DNA from 3 places in the Streptomyces sp. NBC_00271 genome. Region 1 is predicted to be linked to each of the others. Evidence: predicted binding sites of a transcription regulator. Region 1 holds the regulator's gene; each other region holds the start of a gene.
The links. Region 1 encodes HspR, which represses chaperone genes until heat shock. Its sites were predicted from a motif close to TTGAGNNNNNNNNNCTCAA; they were not measured.

Region 1 (4,854 bases):
AAGGACGCGGGCATCAACCTCTCCGAGATCGACCACGTCGTTCTCGTCGGTGGCTCCACCCGCATGCCCGCCGTCGCCGAGCTCGTCAAGGAGCTGACCGGCGGCCAGGACGCCAACAAGGGCGTCAACCCGGACGAGGTCGTCGCCATCGGCGCCGCCCTGCAGGCCGGTGTCCTCAAGGGTGAGGTCAAGGACGTCCTGCTCCTCGACGTCACCCCGCTGTCCCTCGGCATCGAGACCAAGGGCGGCATCATGACGAAGCTCATCGAGCGGAACACGACGATCCCGACCAAGCGGTCCGAGATCTTCACCACCGCCGAGGACAACCAGCCGTCCGTCCAGATCCAGGTCTACCAGGGCGAGCGCGAGATCGCGGCGTACAACAAGAAGCTCGGGATGTTCGAGCTGACCGGTCTGCCGCCGGCCCCGCGCGGTGTCCCGCAGATCGAGGTCGCCTTCGACATCGACGCCAACGGCATCATGCACGTGACCGCGAAGGACCTGGGCACGGGCAAGGAGCAGAAGATGACCGTCACCGGCGGCTCCTCGCTGCCGAAGGACGAGGTCGACCGGATGCGCCAGGAGGCCGAGCAGTACGCGGACGAGGACCACAAGCGCCGCGAGGCCGCCGAGACCCGCAACCAGGGCGAGCAGCTCGTCTACCAGACCGAGAAGTTCCTCAAGGACAACGAGGACAAGGTCCCGGGTGACGTCAAGACCGAGGTCGAGGCCTCCATCGCCGAGCTGAAGGAGAAGCTCAAGGGCGAGGACACCGCCGAGATCCGCACCGCCACGGAGAAGGTCGCCGCGGTCTCCCAGAAGCTCGGCCAGGCCATGTACGCCGACGCCCAGGCCGCGCAGGCCGCCGGTGGCGCCGAAGGTGCCCCCGGCGCCGAGCAGGCCAAGGCCGATGACGACGTCGTCGACGCCGAGATCGTCGACGAGGACCGCAAGGACGGTGCCGCGTGACGGAGGAGACCCCGGGCTTCGAAGAGAAGCCTGACGTCCCCTCCGGCGCCACCCCTGACGACGCCGAGCCGCAGGCCGCCACCCCCTCCACGGAGGAGGGGGCGGCCCCGGCCGGGGACGCATCAGCAGCACAACTGGCCGGTCTGACCGCACAGCTGGACCAGGTCCGTACGGCGCTCGGCGAGCGCACGATGGACCTCCAGCGGCTCCAGGCCGAGTACCAGAACTACCGCCGCCGGGTCGAGCGCGACCGGATCGCGGTCAAGGAGATCGCCATCGCGAACCTCCTGACCGAACTCCTGCCGGTGCTCGACAACATCGCCCGCGCGCGGGACCACGGCGAACTGGTCGGCGGCTTCAAGTCGGTGGCCGAGTCGCTGGAGACCGTCGCGGCGAAGATGGGCCTTCAGCAGTTCGGCAAGGAGGGCGAGCCCTTCGACCCGATGATCCACGAGGCCCTGATGCACTCGTACGCGCCGGACGTCACGGAGACGACGTGCGTGGCGATTCTGCAGCCGGGGTATCGCATCGGCGAGCGCACCATCCGCCCCGCGCGGGTGGCGGTCGCCGAACCCCAGCCGGGGGCGCAGACCGGCAAGGCGGACTCCCAGGATTCCGCCGAGGCGGCCGACGACAAGGAGAGCGGTGGCCCGGACGAGGGCTGACGTTGAACGCATGAGAGAGGAGGGGCGTCGAGGATGAGCACCAAGGACTTCATCGAGAAGGACTTCTACAAGGTCCTCGGCGTCCCCAAGGACGCCACCGAGGCAGAGATCAAGAAGGCGTACCGGAAGCTCGCCCGCGAGTTCCACCCGGACGCCAACAAGGGCAACGCCAAGGCCGAGGAGCGTTTCAAGGAGATCTCCGAGGCGAACGACGTGCTCGGAGACCCCAAGAAGCGCAAGGAGTACGACGAGGCACGCGCCCTCTTCGGCAACGGCGGCTTCCGCCCGGGTCCCGGCGCGGGCGGCGGCAACTTCAACTTCGACCTGGGCGACCTCTTCGGAGGCGGCGCCCAGGGCGGGGCGGGCAGTGCCGGTGGCTTCGGCGGCGGCATCGGAGACGTCTTCGGGGGCCTGTTCAACCGCGGCGGCGCGGGCACGGGTACGCGGACCCAGCCCCGGCGCGGCCAGGACATCGACACCGAGGTGACGCTCAGCTTCACCGAGGCGGTGGACGGCGCGACGGTCCCGCTGCGGATGACGTCCCAGGCGCCCTGCAAGGCCTGTTCGGGCACCGGCGACGCGAACGGCACACCGCGCGTGTGCCCGACGTGTGTCGGCACCGGCCAGGTCGCGCGCGGCTCCGGCGGCGGCTTCTCGCTCACGGACCCCTGCCCGGACTGCAAGGGCCGCGGTCTCATCGCGGAGAACCCCTGCGAGATCTGCCACGGCAGCGGTCGCGCCAAGTCCTCGCGCACGATGCAGGTCCGCATCCCGGCGGGCGTGAGCGACAGCCAGCGCATCCGCCTCCGCGGCAAGGGCGCACCCGGCGAACGGGGCGGCCCGGCCGGCGACCTGTACGTCACGGTCCACGTGGACGCCCACCCGGTCTTCGGCCGCAAGGGCGACAACCTCACCGTCACCGTGCCCGTCACCTTCGCGGAGGCGGCACTCGGCGGCGAGGTGCGCGTACCGACCCTGGGCGGCCCCCCGGTCACCCTGAAACTGCCCCCGGGCACGCCCAACGGCCGTACGATGCGGGCCCGCGGCAAGGGTGCCGTCCGCAAGGACGGTACGCGCGGCGACCTCCTGGTCACCGTCGAGGTCGCGGTCCCCACGGACGTGTCGGGCAAGGCTCGCGACGCCCTGGAGGCGTATCGCGAGGCAACCGCGGGCGAGGACCCACGGGCGGAGCTGTTCCAGGCCGCGAAGGGAGCATGAGCAGATGGACGGCCGTCGTCGAAACCCCTATGAACTGACCGAGGAGACCCCGGTCTACGTCATCTCGGTGGCGGCCCAGCTCTCCGGCCTGCACCCGCAGACCCTGCGCCAGTACGACCGCCTCGGCCTGGTCTCCCCGGACCGCACCGCCGGCCGCGGCCGGCGTTACTCGGCCCGCGACATCGAGCTGCTCCGCACGGTGCAGGCGCTGTCCCAGGACGAGGGCATCAACCTGGCCGGCATCAAGCGCATCATCGAGCTGGAGAACCAGGTGGCGGCCCTCCAGTCCCGCGTCGCGGAACTGGAATCGGCCCTGGACGGCGCCGCTGCCGCGATGCAGCAGCGCGAGGCCGCGGTGCACGCCTCGTACCGCCGTGACCTGGTCCCGTACCAGGAGGTCCAGCAGACGAGCGCGCTGGTGGTCTGGCGGCCGAAGAGGCAGTCGGACTAGCTCCCACGTACGAAGGGGGTGGGGAGGTCGACGACCTCCCCACCCCCTTCGGCATTCCTCGGCTCACCGCGCCGGTTCGGTGACCACCCAGTCGCCGACGGGGTTCCACCGGTAGATGCGAAAGCCCTGCGCGGGCTCGGCGGACCCCTCGTCGCCCAAGAGCTCACCCCAGTAGACGGTGTACCGCCCGAGGTCGGTGGCCGGGTTCTTGTCCCACTCCAGCTCGAAGCCGTACTCGGTCGGGGTGACCGTCAGCCCGGTGACGGCGGGCGGCGGGGTGAGGTCCTCGCGCCCGCCGACGGCGGCCACGGAACGCGCGGACTCGTTGCCCGCCGCGTCGAGAACGGTCACCCGGTAGACGGAAGTCCCGCTCGGGGTGGGGGGCTTGACCTTGTCGACGGTGGCGGTGGTGCGGGGGTGTAGGCGAAGGAGACGTTGGCGGCGCCGGTCCAGTTGGCGTAGTCGACGCGCAGGGTGTGCTTGCCGGCGGGGACGGTGACGTTGACGGTCTTCTTCACCGTCGATGACACGTTCTTCCAGAGGTCGACCTTACGGTGCCGTCGAGGTAGACGCGCAGACCGTCCTGGGCGGTGACGGGGAGGGCGAAGGGGCCTCCCGAACCGAAGTCCCTCGTCACGGTCCAGCGGACGCCGAAGTTGTCCTTGGGGAGCCCGGAGGCGGGGGCCTTCGTGCCCCAGTTCTCGCCGACCGCGGTGTCGCAGTCCGTTTTCTTCGGTGTGCCGGAGAAAGTGGTGTTCGCGTAGAACTGCCGCTTGTACGCCGGTGATGCGCAGCTGCTCGCGGCGGAGGAGGGCGCCCCCGAGACGGCGAGCAGGCCCCCGGTGGTGGCGATCGTCAGCGTCGCGGCGAGCGCCGGTCCGCTCCGCCCAACTGGTCTCATACTTCCCCTGTTTCGTGCTGCGATGTGTGCGGCCACCTTCGAGACTTCCGGAGGTGGGGGAGGGCTGTATGTCGCCGGGGAGCGAGTGACGCAAGTCGATCAGAGGGGTTCTGTGGAAGTGGCGGCGCACCCCCTTCCCATCGTGTTCACTTGGGGAACACAGAATGCTGTTGCCATCTCGTTAAGTGGTTACTCCTTGACGCTGAGGTGATCGCCGCGTTGGCTTTCAGCCACCTGGGTCGCAAAGCAGCTACCTCGCCCGGAAGGCACCTGATGTGAACACTCGTAACACCCGGCTTCGTCGTACCGCCATAGCCCTGGCTTGCTCCGCGATGACCGTCTCCCTTGCCGCCTGCGGTGTCGTGGACGGGATCGGCGGCAGCGACACCAAGGCGAGCCCGACCAAGGGTGACGACATCACGGTTGGTCTCCTCCTCCCGGAGAAGGCCAACACCCGTTACGAGAAGTTCGACCACCCGATCATCGAGCAGCAGGTCGCCAAGCTCACCAACGGCAAGGGCAAGGTCGTATCCGCCAACGCGGAGCAGAGCGCGTCCAAGCAGAGCCAGCAGTTCCAGCAGATGGTGAGCGACAAGGTCGACGTGATCCTCGTCGACGCGGTGGACTCCAAGGCCATCGCGACCGACGTG
Region 2 (4,854 bases), 3.0 Mb from region 1:
GTGGTGTCGGTGGCGGAGTCCTCCAGGAGGCGCTTGAGGTCGGCGACGGCGGCCTCGACCTCGGGTTTCGTCCCGGAGGGGATGCGTTCGTCGTTCTCGCGGAGGAACTTCTCGGTCTGGTAGACGAGTTGTTCGGCCTGGTTGCGGGTCTCGGCGGCCTCGCGGCGCGCGCGGTCCTCCTCGGCGTACTGCTCGGCCTCGCGCATCATGCGGTCGATGTCGTTCTTGGGGAGCGCGGAGCCGCCCGTGACGGTCATCTTCTGTTCGCGCCCGGTGGCGAGGTCCTTCGCGGAGACGTGCATGATGCCGTTGGCGTCGATGTCGAAGGCGACCTCGATCTGCGGGACTCCGCGCGGAGCGGGCGGCAGCCCGGTGAGGTCGAAGACGCCGAGCTTCTTGTTGTACGCGGCGATCTCGCGTTCGCCCTGGTAGACCTGGATACCGACCGAGGGCTGGTTGTCCACGGCCGTGGTGAAGATCTCCGAACGGCGGGTCGGGATCGTGGTGTTGCGCTCGATGAGCTTGGTCATGATGCCGCCCTTGGTCTCGATGCCGAGGGACAGCGGGGTGACGTCGAGGAGCAGGACGTCCTTCACGTCCCCCCTGATGACACCCGCCTGAAGGGCCGCGCCGAGCGCCACGACCTCGTCCGGGTTGACGCCCTTGTGCGGGTCCTTGCCGGTGAGTTCCCTGACCAGGTCCGTGACGGCGGGCATCCGGGTCGAGCCGCCGACCAGGATGACGTGGTCGACCGCCGCGAGCTTGACACCCGCGTCCTTGACCGCCTGGTGGAAGGGGGTCTTGCAGCGGTCGAGCAGATCGGCGGTCAGCTCCTGGAACTGGGCGCGGGTCAGCTTCTCCTCGAGGTGCAGGGGGCCGTCGGCGGTGGCGGTGATGTAGGGCAGGTTGACGGCGGTCTCGGAGGAACTCGACAGTTCGATCTTGGCCTTCTCGGCGCTCTCGCGCAGCCGCTGCAGCGCCATCTTGTCGTGGCCGAGATCGATGCCGTGCGAGGCCTTGAAGCGTTGCGCGAGGTGTTCGACGACCCGCTGGTCCCAGTCGTCGCCGCCGAGCCGGGTGTCGCCGTTGGTCGCCTTGACCTCGATGACGCCGTCGCCGATCTCCAGGAGGGAAACGTCGAAGGTGCCGCCGCCCAGGTCGAAGACGAGGACGGTCTGCTCCTCGCCCCGGTCGAGGCCGTAGGCGAGGGCGGCGGCCGTCGGCTCGTTGATGATGCGCAGCACCTTCAGGCCCGCGATCTCGCCGGCCTCCTTGGTGGCCTGGCGCTGGGCGTCGTCGAAGTACGCGGGCACGGTGATCACGGCGTCCGTGACGTCCTCGCCGAGGTAGGCCTCCGCGTCCCGCTTCAGCTTCTGCAGGACGCGCGCCGACAGCTCCTGGGCACGGTAGCGGGTGCCGTCGACGGAGCCCTGCTCCGGGAAGCGCCAGCTCGCGTCGCCCATGTGGCGCTTGACCGAGCGCGCGGTGCGCTCCACGTTCGTCACCGCCTGACGTTTGGCGACCTCGCCGACGAGCACCTCGTTGTTCTTGGCGAAGGCCACCACGGAGGGGGTGGTGCGCGCGCCCTCCGCGTTGGTCACGACGGTGGGGTCGCCGCCTTCCAGGAGGGCCACCACCGAGTTCGTCGTACCGAGGTCGATCCCGACCGCACGTGCCATGTCCGTCCCCTTCCGCCAGGGCGATGCCCACCTTCAAGCACAAAACTTGAGTGCGTTCTTGTCAATGGGGCGGACATGACAGCGCCGCGGGCCCTGCACGGGGACCGCGGCGCCGTACTGCTCCCGGACGTCAGGCCAGCTTGGCCGTCAGGGTGATCGTCGTGCCGGTCAGCGCCGCGCTGACCGGGCAGTTCTTCTTCGCGTCCTCGGCCGCCGCGACGAAGCCGTCGTTGTCGAGGCCCGGCACCGTGCCCTCCACCGTCAGGTGGATGCCGGTGATGCCCTCGCCGGGCTGGAAGGTGACGTCGGCGTTGGTGACGAGCTTGGTGGGCGGGGTGCCCGCGCCCGCGAGGGCGTGCGACAGCGCCATGGAGAAGCAGCTGGAGTGGGCGGCCGCGATCAGTTCCTCGGGGCTGGTCTTGCCGTTGGCGTCCTGCGCCCGCGACGCCCACGTCACCGGCTGCTGGCCGATGCCGGAGGAGTCGAAGGTGACGACGCCGCTGCCCTCGAGCAGGTTGCCTTCCCACACGGTGTGCGCGGTGCGCGTGGTTGCCACGATGATTCCCTTCGATGGGGTCCCGTTTTCGGGGTCCGTGCGCACCATCCGATCACACCTGCGCGCGACTCACCCAGAATGACGGCTCACCGAACCGCGAAGACGGCTCACCGAGACCGCGATCACGGTTCACCGCACCCGGAAGACCGGTCCCCGCGCCGTGAACGGGAGCCGCGCGCCCTGCGGAATCAGATACGCGTGCTCGCGCCGCACCCGCAGCACGTCGCACCAGCCGTCCGTGATGACCAGCAGCGGCGCGCCCGGCGGGAAGTCGTCCGCGCGGTGCAGCAGATCGATGCCGGGCTGCAGCACCGTACCGCCGCGCCCGTGCACTCGTACGCGACCGGCGATCTCGGTGACCGGAAGATAGCCCGCGTCGTGCGGCGCCGCGTCGCAGAACACCACCCGAGCGGCCGGTACGTCCCGGGCCTCGGCGTACGAGGCGATGGCACCCAGCGCCTTGCCGAGCAGCGTGCGGTCCATGGAGCCGGAGGTGTCCAGGACGACGCCGAAGGTGCAGCGGGCGATCTCCTCGGGCGGGAAGTACCGTCCCGCGCGCGGGATGTCGGGGGTGGACGCCTGACGACGCGAGGGGCGCGCGTACGTCCGTACCGGCTCGGGGCGGGGCACGAACTCGTCGAACCAGCGGGCCAGGCGGGCGTCCCAGGGCAGCGGTGGATGGTCGAGCGCGCGGATCTCCTCGACCAGACCGCCCGGCAGATAGCCCCTCTCCAGCTGCTGGTGCAGGTCCAAGCCGTGGCTCAGCCCGCGCCGGTAGAGCTCGTCCAGGTCCACGTAGTCGCGCGGGGAGCCGAGCGGGGCGCCGAGGATGTCACCCGCGCCCTTGCCGCGCAGCGTGGACAGCCGGCGCATCCGGCGCAGGTCCTTCGCGATCCGGTCGTACACCTCCTCCGCCGAGAGGTCCTTCAACTCCGCGTCGTACAGGAGGCCTTCGGGCATCGTGCCGACCTGCATCTCGCACAGCCAGCCGTTGATGACGTAGTCGGCCGCGATGTTGAAGAGGTAGGGGTCGCGGGGGCCGCAGCGGTCGCCGTGCCGCAGGGCGGCGTGCAGCATCTCGTGGGCGAGGACGAACCGCCATTCCTCGTCCTCCAGTTGGCGCAGCGGGTTGATGTAGATCTCGCCCGCCTCCGCGTTCACGGCGGCGACGGAGATGTCGTGGGCGCGGGCCAGTTCGGCGTCGGCGACCAGCGTGATGCCGGCCGCGATGCCGCCGAGCAGCGGGTAGGAGGAGATGAACCAGCTCAGCGCCCGCTCCCAGGGCTGCAGCCGGGTGGGCCCGCCGCGCATCGAGCCGCGGCGGCCGCCGGCCATGTCCATCGCCGTGGCCACGGTGCGGGTCAGGGCGTGCGCGAACTCGAGCTGCCAGTCCGGGGCCTGGCCGCCCTTCCAGGTGTCCCACGGCACCAGCAGCTGGTCCGGCTCGCCGCCGGCCGTACCGCAGCGCTCGTACGGGGCCGGAGTGCCCTCGCGCCGCCAGCGGGCGGCGAGTTGCTCCTCGTCGCCGTCGGGGTACGTGCGCGGCAGGTCCTCGGGGGTGAGGCCGATGGGGAAGCCGAGCAGGAAGCGGTTGACGACCGCGCAGCGGGCGGCGAGGGCGTGACGGTCGGGCTGCTCACGCGTCTTCGGCGCCGCCGGGACATGGCCGAAGCCCAGGTGGATGACGGCGTGCGCGACCGCCCAGGCCCACTCGACGGGCTCGGCGCGGCGGGTGGGGTGGACGTGCAGCACGCCGTTGGAGTCGACGCGGACGAGACCGTCGCGGGGCGAGTCGGGGCAGTCCTCCTGGCGGCAGGTGCTGAACCCGATGGCGGCGAGCGCCCGGTTGGCCCGCACCAGCCGCATGCCCTCCGCGAAGGCCTCCGCCGCCAGGTCCTTCTTCGGCTGTCCCTTGCCGCGGCTCGTCGGGGTGCGGCTCACTGCCGCGCCTCGACCAGCCGGGGCATGTCGCGGGCCGCCTCCACCAGGAACCAGGCGGGCAGGAGGGGATTGCCGTCGGTGTCCGGGGCGATGACGCCCTGCGCGACCTCCACGGAGATCTCCGCGAGCTGCACGAGCAGCGACTTGGCGCGGTACGCGGTCTGCTGTCCGCTCGTCGAGAGGTGCTCCTTGCTGGCGGGCAGCTCCTTGATGAGCCGGCCGCGGAAGGACTCGGCGAGGTAGTAGAGCAGGTCGCGGTCCTCGGGGCGGTGCGGCCAGCGGGCGTCGCCCTTGACGATCGCCTCGATGCCGAACCGGCTGCGCACGATCTTCACATAGCCGCAGAAGGCGACCGCGTGCGCGGGGGTCAGGGTGCCGTGCGCGATCACCTTCAGGGTCGGCTCGTCGAGGGCCGGCCCGAAGGAGTGCAGCGCGTCGGAGAGCATGTGCCAGGAGCGCGGCGTGGAGAACGGCTCCTCGGTCTTCGGCGGCTTGGACCACAGATGGTCGGGCCGGTCGGTGAGGTGGTCCACGACCCAGGGGTGAATGCCGTTGCCGGCGGCCCAGCCGAGCCAGTCCTTGGAGGAGGCCTCCAGGTGCACGTGCGTGAGGCGGTTGATCAGCGCGGAGGCGATCGGACGGGCCAGCGCGTTGTCGGTGGCGCGGTTGCCCGCGCCG
Region 3 (4,854 bases), 1.3 Mb from region 1:
GAACGCCCCACCGCCTGCGCCTGCTCGCGCTGGGAACCCTGCTCGCCGCCTTCTCCCTCCTCTCCGCCCTCACCGCCCCGCCCTCCTCCGCCGCCGACACACCCGCCCGGGGCTCCGCCCGCATGGGCATGGGCGTCCTCGCGCACGACGGCCAGGCCGGCACACCCAACACCGGTGACGCCACCCAGACGGAAGGCGTGGACGTCAGCGGCCACCAGGGCAACGTCGCCTGGTCGACCCTGTGGAGCAGCGGGGTCAAGTGGGCCTACACCAAGGCCACCGAGGGGACGTACTACACGAACCCCTACTTCGCCCAGCAGTACAACGGCTCGTACAACGTCGGCATGATCCGCGGCGCGTACCACTTCGCGACGCCCGACACGACGAGCGGCGCCACCCAGGCCAACTACTTCGTGGACCACGGCGGCGGCTGGTCCGGCGACGGCAGGACGCTGCCGGGCACGCTCGACATCGAGTGGAACCCGTACGGGGCCGCCTGCTACGGCAAGACGCAGAGCGCGATGGTCAGCTGGATCAGCAGCTTCCTCGCCCAGTACAAGGCGCGCACCGGCCGGGACGCCGTGATCTACACGGCCACCAGCTGGTGGAGCGACTGCACCGGCAACTACGGCGGCTTCGCCTCCGCCAACCCGCTGTGGATCGCGCGGTATGCGTCGGATCCGGGGACGCTGCCTTCCGGGTGGTCGTATTACACCATTTGGCAGTACACGTCGTCCGGTCCGACGGTCGGCGACCACGACAAGTTCAACGGCGGGCTGGACCGGGTGCGGGCACTGGCCAACGGCTGACCGATGACGGCTGACAGATGACAGATGACAGATGACAGATGACAGATGGCGGCTGACGGCTGACGGCTGACAGACGGCGGCTGACACCTGACGGCTGACAGATTTCAGCTGACAGATTTCAGATTTCAGATTTCAGATTTCAGTCGACCGATGTCGGCCGACAGCCGACACAAACGGCTGACGGCACGGCGAAGGCCCGGGCCTCCCTCACGGGACCCGGGCCTTCCCTTCCGGCAGCGTCCGTCACGCCGCTACCGGAACCTCCGGCGTCGCGCCGTTCATCGCCGGCGACAGCGCCAGTTCCAGGACCTGGCGGACGTCCGTGACGGCGTGGACGTCCAGCTTCTCCAGCACCTCGGCCGGGACGTCGTCCAGGTCGGCCTCGTTGCGCTTCGGGATGATGACCGTGGTGACACCCGCCCGGTGCGCGGCGAGCAGCTTCTGCTTCACCCCGCCGATGGGCAGGACACGGCCGGTCAGTGAGACCTCACCCGTCATCGCCACGTCCGTGCGGACCAGTCGGCCGGACAGGAGCGAGGCCAGCGCCGTCGTCATGGTGACGCCCGCGCTCGGACCGTCCTTGGGGACCGCGCCCGCCGGGAAGTGGATGTGCACGCCACGGTCCTTCAGGTCGCCGACCGGCAGTTCCAGCTCGGCGCCGTGCGAGCGGAGGAAGGAGAGCGCGATCTGCGCCGACTCCTTCATCACGTCACCCAGCTGACCGGTCAGGGTCAGACCGGCCGCGCCCGTCTCCGGGTCGGCCAGCGACGCCTCCACGAAGAGAACGTCACCGCCCGCGCCCGTCACGGCCAGACCGGTGGCGACGCCGGGCACCGCGGTGCGGCGCTCGGCCGGGTCCTGGGCGGACTCGGGCACGTGGTGCGGCCGTCCGATGAGCCCGCGCAGATCGGCGTCGGTCACCGTGAAGGGCAGCTCCCGCTCTCCGAGTTCGTGCTGCGCCGCGACCTTGCGGAGCAGGCGTGCGACGGCCCGCTCCAGGTTGCGTACGCCCGCTTCCCGGGTGTACTCCCCGGCGAGCTTGCGCAGCGCGCTCTCGTCGAGCGCGACCTCCTCCTTCTCCAGACCGGCCCGCTCCAGCTGACGCGGCAGCAGGTGGTCACGGGCGATGACGACCTTCTCGTCCTCGGTGTACCCGTCGAGCCTGACCAGCTCCATACGGTCGAGCAGCGCCTCCGGGATGGCCTCGAGCACGTTGGCCGTCGCCAGGAACACCACGTCGCTGAGGTCGAGCTCGACCTCCAGGTAGTGGTCCCGGAAGGTGTGGTTCTGGGCGGGGTCGAGGACTTCGAGCAGCGCCGCGGCGGGGTCGCCGCGGAAGTCGGAGCCGACCTTGTCGATCTCGTCCAGCAGGACCACCGGGTTCATGGACCCGGCCTCCTTGATGGCGCGGACGATACGGCCGGGCAGCGCGCCGACGTACGTACGCCGGTGGCCGCGGATCTCGGCCTCGTCCCGTACGCCGCCGAGCGCGACCCGGACGAACTTGCGGCCCATGGCGTGCGCGACGGACTCGCCGAGCGAGGTCTTGCCGACACCGGGCGGACCGACGAGCGCGAGCACGGCACCGCCGCGCCGCCCGCCGACGACGCCGAGACCACGCTCGGAACGCCGCTTGCGCACGGCCAGGTACTCGGTGATGCGCTCCTTCACGTCCTGCAGACCGGCGTGCTCGGCGTCCAGGATGCCCTTGGCGCCCTGGATGTCGTACTCGTCCTCGGTGCGCTCGTTCCACGGGAGTTCCAGGACGGTGTCGAGCCAGGTCCGGATCCAGCCGCCCTCGGGCGACTGGTCGCTGGACCGCTCCAGCTTGTCGACTTCCTTGAGCGCGGCCTCGCGGACGTTCTCGGGGAGATCGGCGGCCTCGACGCGGGTCCGGTAGTCGTCGGACTCCTCGCCCTCCTTGGCGTCGCCGTTCAGCTCGCGCAGCTCCTTGCGGACGGCTTCGAGCTGGCGCCGCAGCAGGAACTCGCGCTGCTGCTTGTCGACGCCTTCCTGGACGTCCTTCGCGATGGACTCGGCGACATCCTGCTCGGCGAGGTGCTCACGCAGCTGCTCGGTGGCGAGCTTCAGCCGGGCGACCGGGTCGGCGGTCTCCAGCAGCGTGACCTTCTGCTCGGTGCTCAGGAACGGGGAGTAACCGGAATTGTCGGCAAGGGTGGACACATCGTCGATGGCCTGTACGCGGTCCACGACCTGCCAGGCGCCGCGCTTGCGCAGCCAGCTGGTGGCGAGGGCCTTGTACTCCTTGACCAGTTCGGCGACGTGGCCGGGCAGCGGATCGGGCACGGTCTCATCGACCTGGGTGCCCTCGACCCACAGGGCGGCACCAGGACCGGTCGTCCCGGCGCCGATCTTCACGCGCCCACGGCCGCGGATCAGCGCGCCCGGGTCGCCGTCGGCCAGTCGGCCGACCTGCTCGACGGTGCCGAGCACGCCCGTGCTCGGGTACGCCCCGTCGATGCGTGGCACCAGCAGCACCTTCGGCTTGCCGGGCTCCGACCGCGCGGCGGCCTGGGCGGCCTCCACCGCGGCGCGTACATCGGCGTCGTTCAGGTCCAGCGGAACCACCATCCCGGGCAGCACGACCTCATCATCGAGCGGCAACACGGGCAGGGTGAGCGGTGTGGACGTCGAAGCCATTATCTCTCCCTAGGCAGTCAAGTTGAGCTATGCCGACTCAATGCACGTGAGCCCCGGATTGTTCCCCGGGGACTGTTCGCTGTGAGCGATCGCTCTCCACGGAGACGTCCGTGCAGGTCAGCGGGGTATCCGCCACGCTTCCCTCTTGGTCGGCGCCGCTCCGCCGTACCTCCGCCGCGAACGCCTGTGGTGCGGTCAACGCCGTCGGCCCGCCGTCCCTTCCCGTACGACCGCGCCCGGTCGACGCGGTCGACGCGGTCGACGCGGTCGCAAGAGCCGCGGCCGGGAGAGCGCAAGAGCGCCGTCACACCACCGCAGTCGCATGCACAGCCGGCTCCTTCACACCGCAGGCTCATCCACACGCTGTGGAACCACGCACGGGGAAACGGGGCACGACGTGGGCGAGAGGCAGCAACAGGGGCGAGGGTCGACTCGGCGCCGGGTGGTCGTGGGCGGCGGGGCAGCGGCCGTGGTGGCGCTCGCCCGGGATGCTAGGCCGCGACGGTGCCGGGCGTCTGAGCGGTGTGTACGGCGGCGGGGGCAACGGGGCTGGAGGCCGCCTGCGCACGGGCGCGGCGCCAGCCCCGGACCAGCGGCCAGGTCGACACCCCGATCGCCAGGGACATCACATGCCCCCAGTCCGTCATCGGGTCGGCGAATTCGAGCAGGTCCCCGACGACCATCGAGCCGAAGACGACCAGCAGCGGCCAGCGCAGCCAGGGCCGCAGCAACCCGGCGAGCGCGCCGACGCTCGTGGCGACGCCGAAGCTGATGCCGTAGTCGAGGCGGTGCAGGGAGCTGTCGGGGAGGTCTCCCACCAGCACGGAAAGACCGATAGGCACCTCGGTGGCCAGGGTGGCCAGGACGTGCCCGAGCAGGAAGACTCCGGCGGCCCGCAGGCCGCCTATCCGCCGCTCCAGCGCGGTCAGCACCAGCACGAACCCGAGGGCGTACGGCGAGGTGATCCCGCCCGCCATCCACAGCGCGCTGGCCAGCAGTACCAGCACCGGTTCGTGTATGAGGTGCGCGACGTCGGTGCTGGACCCCTGATGCAGGGCGTGGACGAGGGAGGGGTCCGCGTAGTCGGTGACCATCGCGGTGACGGTGAGCACGGCCGCGTAGCCGAAAGTGAACGGCGTTCCGGTGGGGGTGGGCAGCAGCCGCCAGGGACGGAGCGACCGGAGCCGGGCGAGGGCGCGGGAGACGGGTGGAGCGACCGGAGCGGGAGGAGCAAGTGCAGGAGATGTCGTCGCCGGGCGGGGGACGGGCGGCACGGTCATGGCGCCCCGTTGTCGCGGCACCCCGTCCAGGAAAAGCGTGCCCGTCTGTGGGTCCTTGAGCGCGGCATCGGCCGAGGAGGCCGTCGGGGCCGTGGTCGTCGCCA

Region 2: dnaK (molecular chaperone DnaK) is a predicted target of HspR. The motif match lies at 1,726-1,744, and genes of this name have one in related genera.
Region 3: lon (endopeptidase La) is a predicted target of HspR. The motif match lies at 3,493-3,511, and genes of this name have one in related genera.

Annotation. Positions count from the first base shown of each region.
Region 1 covers NZ_CP108070.1:6,335,608-6,340,461, forward strand. Annotated here, with positions in the region: gene dnaK (molecular chaperone DnaK) at 1-969, shown strand, start outside; gene grpE (nucleotide exchange factor GrpE) at 966-1,634, shown strand; gene dnaJ (molecular chaperone DnaJ) at 1,668-2,852, shown strand; gene OG798_RS28920 (heat shock protein transcriptional repressor HspR) at 2,857-3,303, shown strand; gene OG798_RS28925 (hypothetical protein) at 3,367-3,654, opposite strand; gene OG798_RS56605 (hypothetical protein) at 3,651-3,821, opposite strand; gene OG798_RS28930 (PA14 domain-containing protein) at 3,818-4,204, opposite strand; gene OG798_RS28935 (sugar ABC transporter substrate-binding protein) at 4,537-4,854, shown strand, end outside.
Region 2 covers NZ_CP108070.1:9,288,353-9,293,206, reverse strand. Annotated here, with positions in the region: gene dnaK (molecular chaperone DnaK) at 1-1,679, opposite strand, end outside; gene OG798_RS42160 (OsmC family protein) at 1,810-2,235, opposite strand; gene OG798_RS42155 (vWA domain-containing protein) at 2,365-4,101, opposite strand; gene OG798_RS42150 (ATP-binding protein) at 4,173-4,854, opposite strand, start outside.
Region 3 covers NZ_CP108070.1:7,646,790-7,651,643, reverse strand. Annotated here, with positions in the region: gene OG798_RS34905 (lysozyme) at 1-809, shown strand, start outside; gene lon (endopeptidase La) at 1,053-3,470, opposite strand; gene OG798_RS34895 (rhomboid-like protein) at 3,962-4,854, opposite strand, start outside.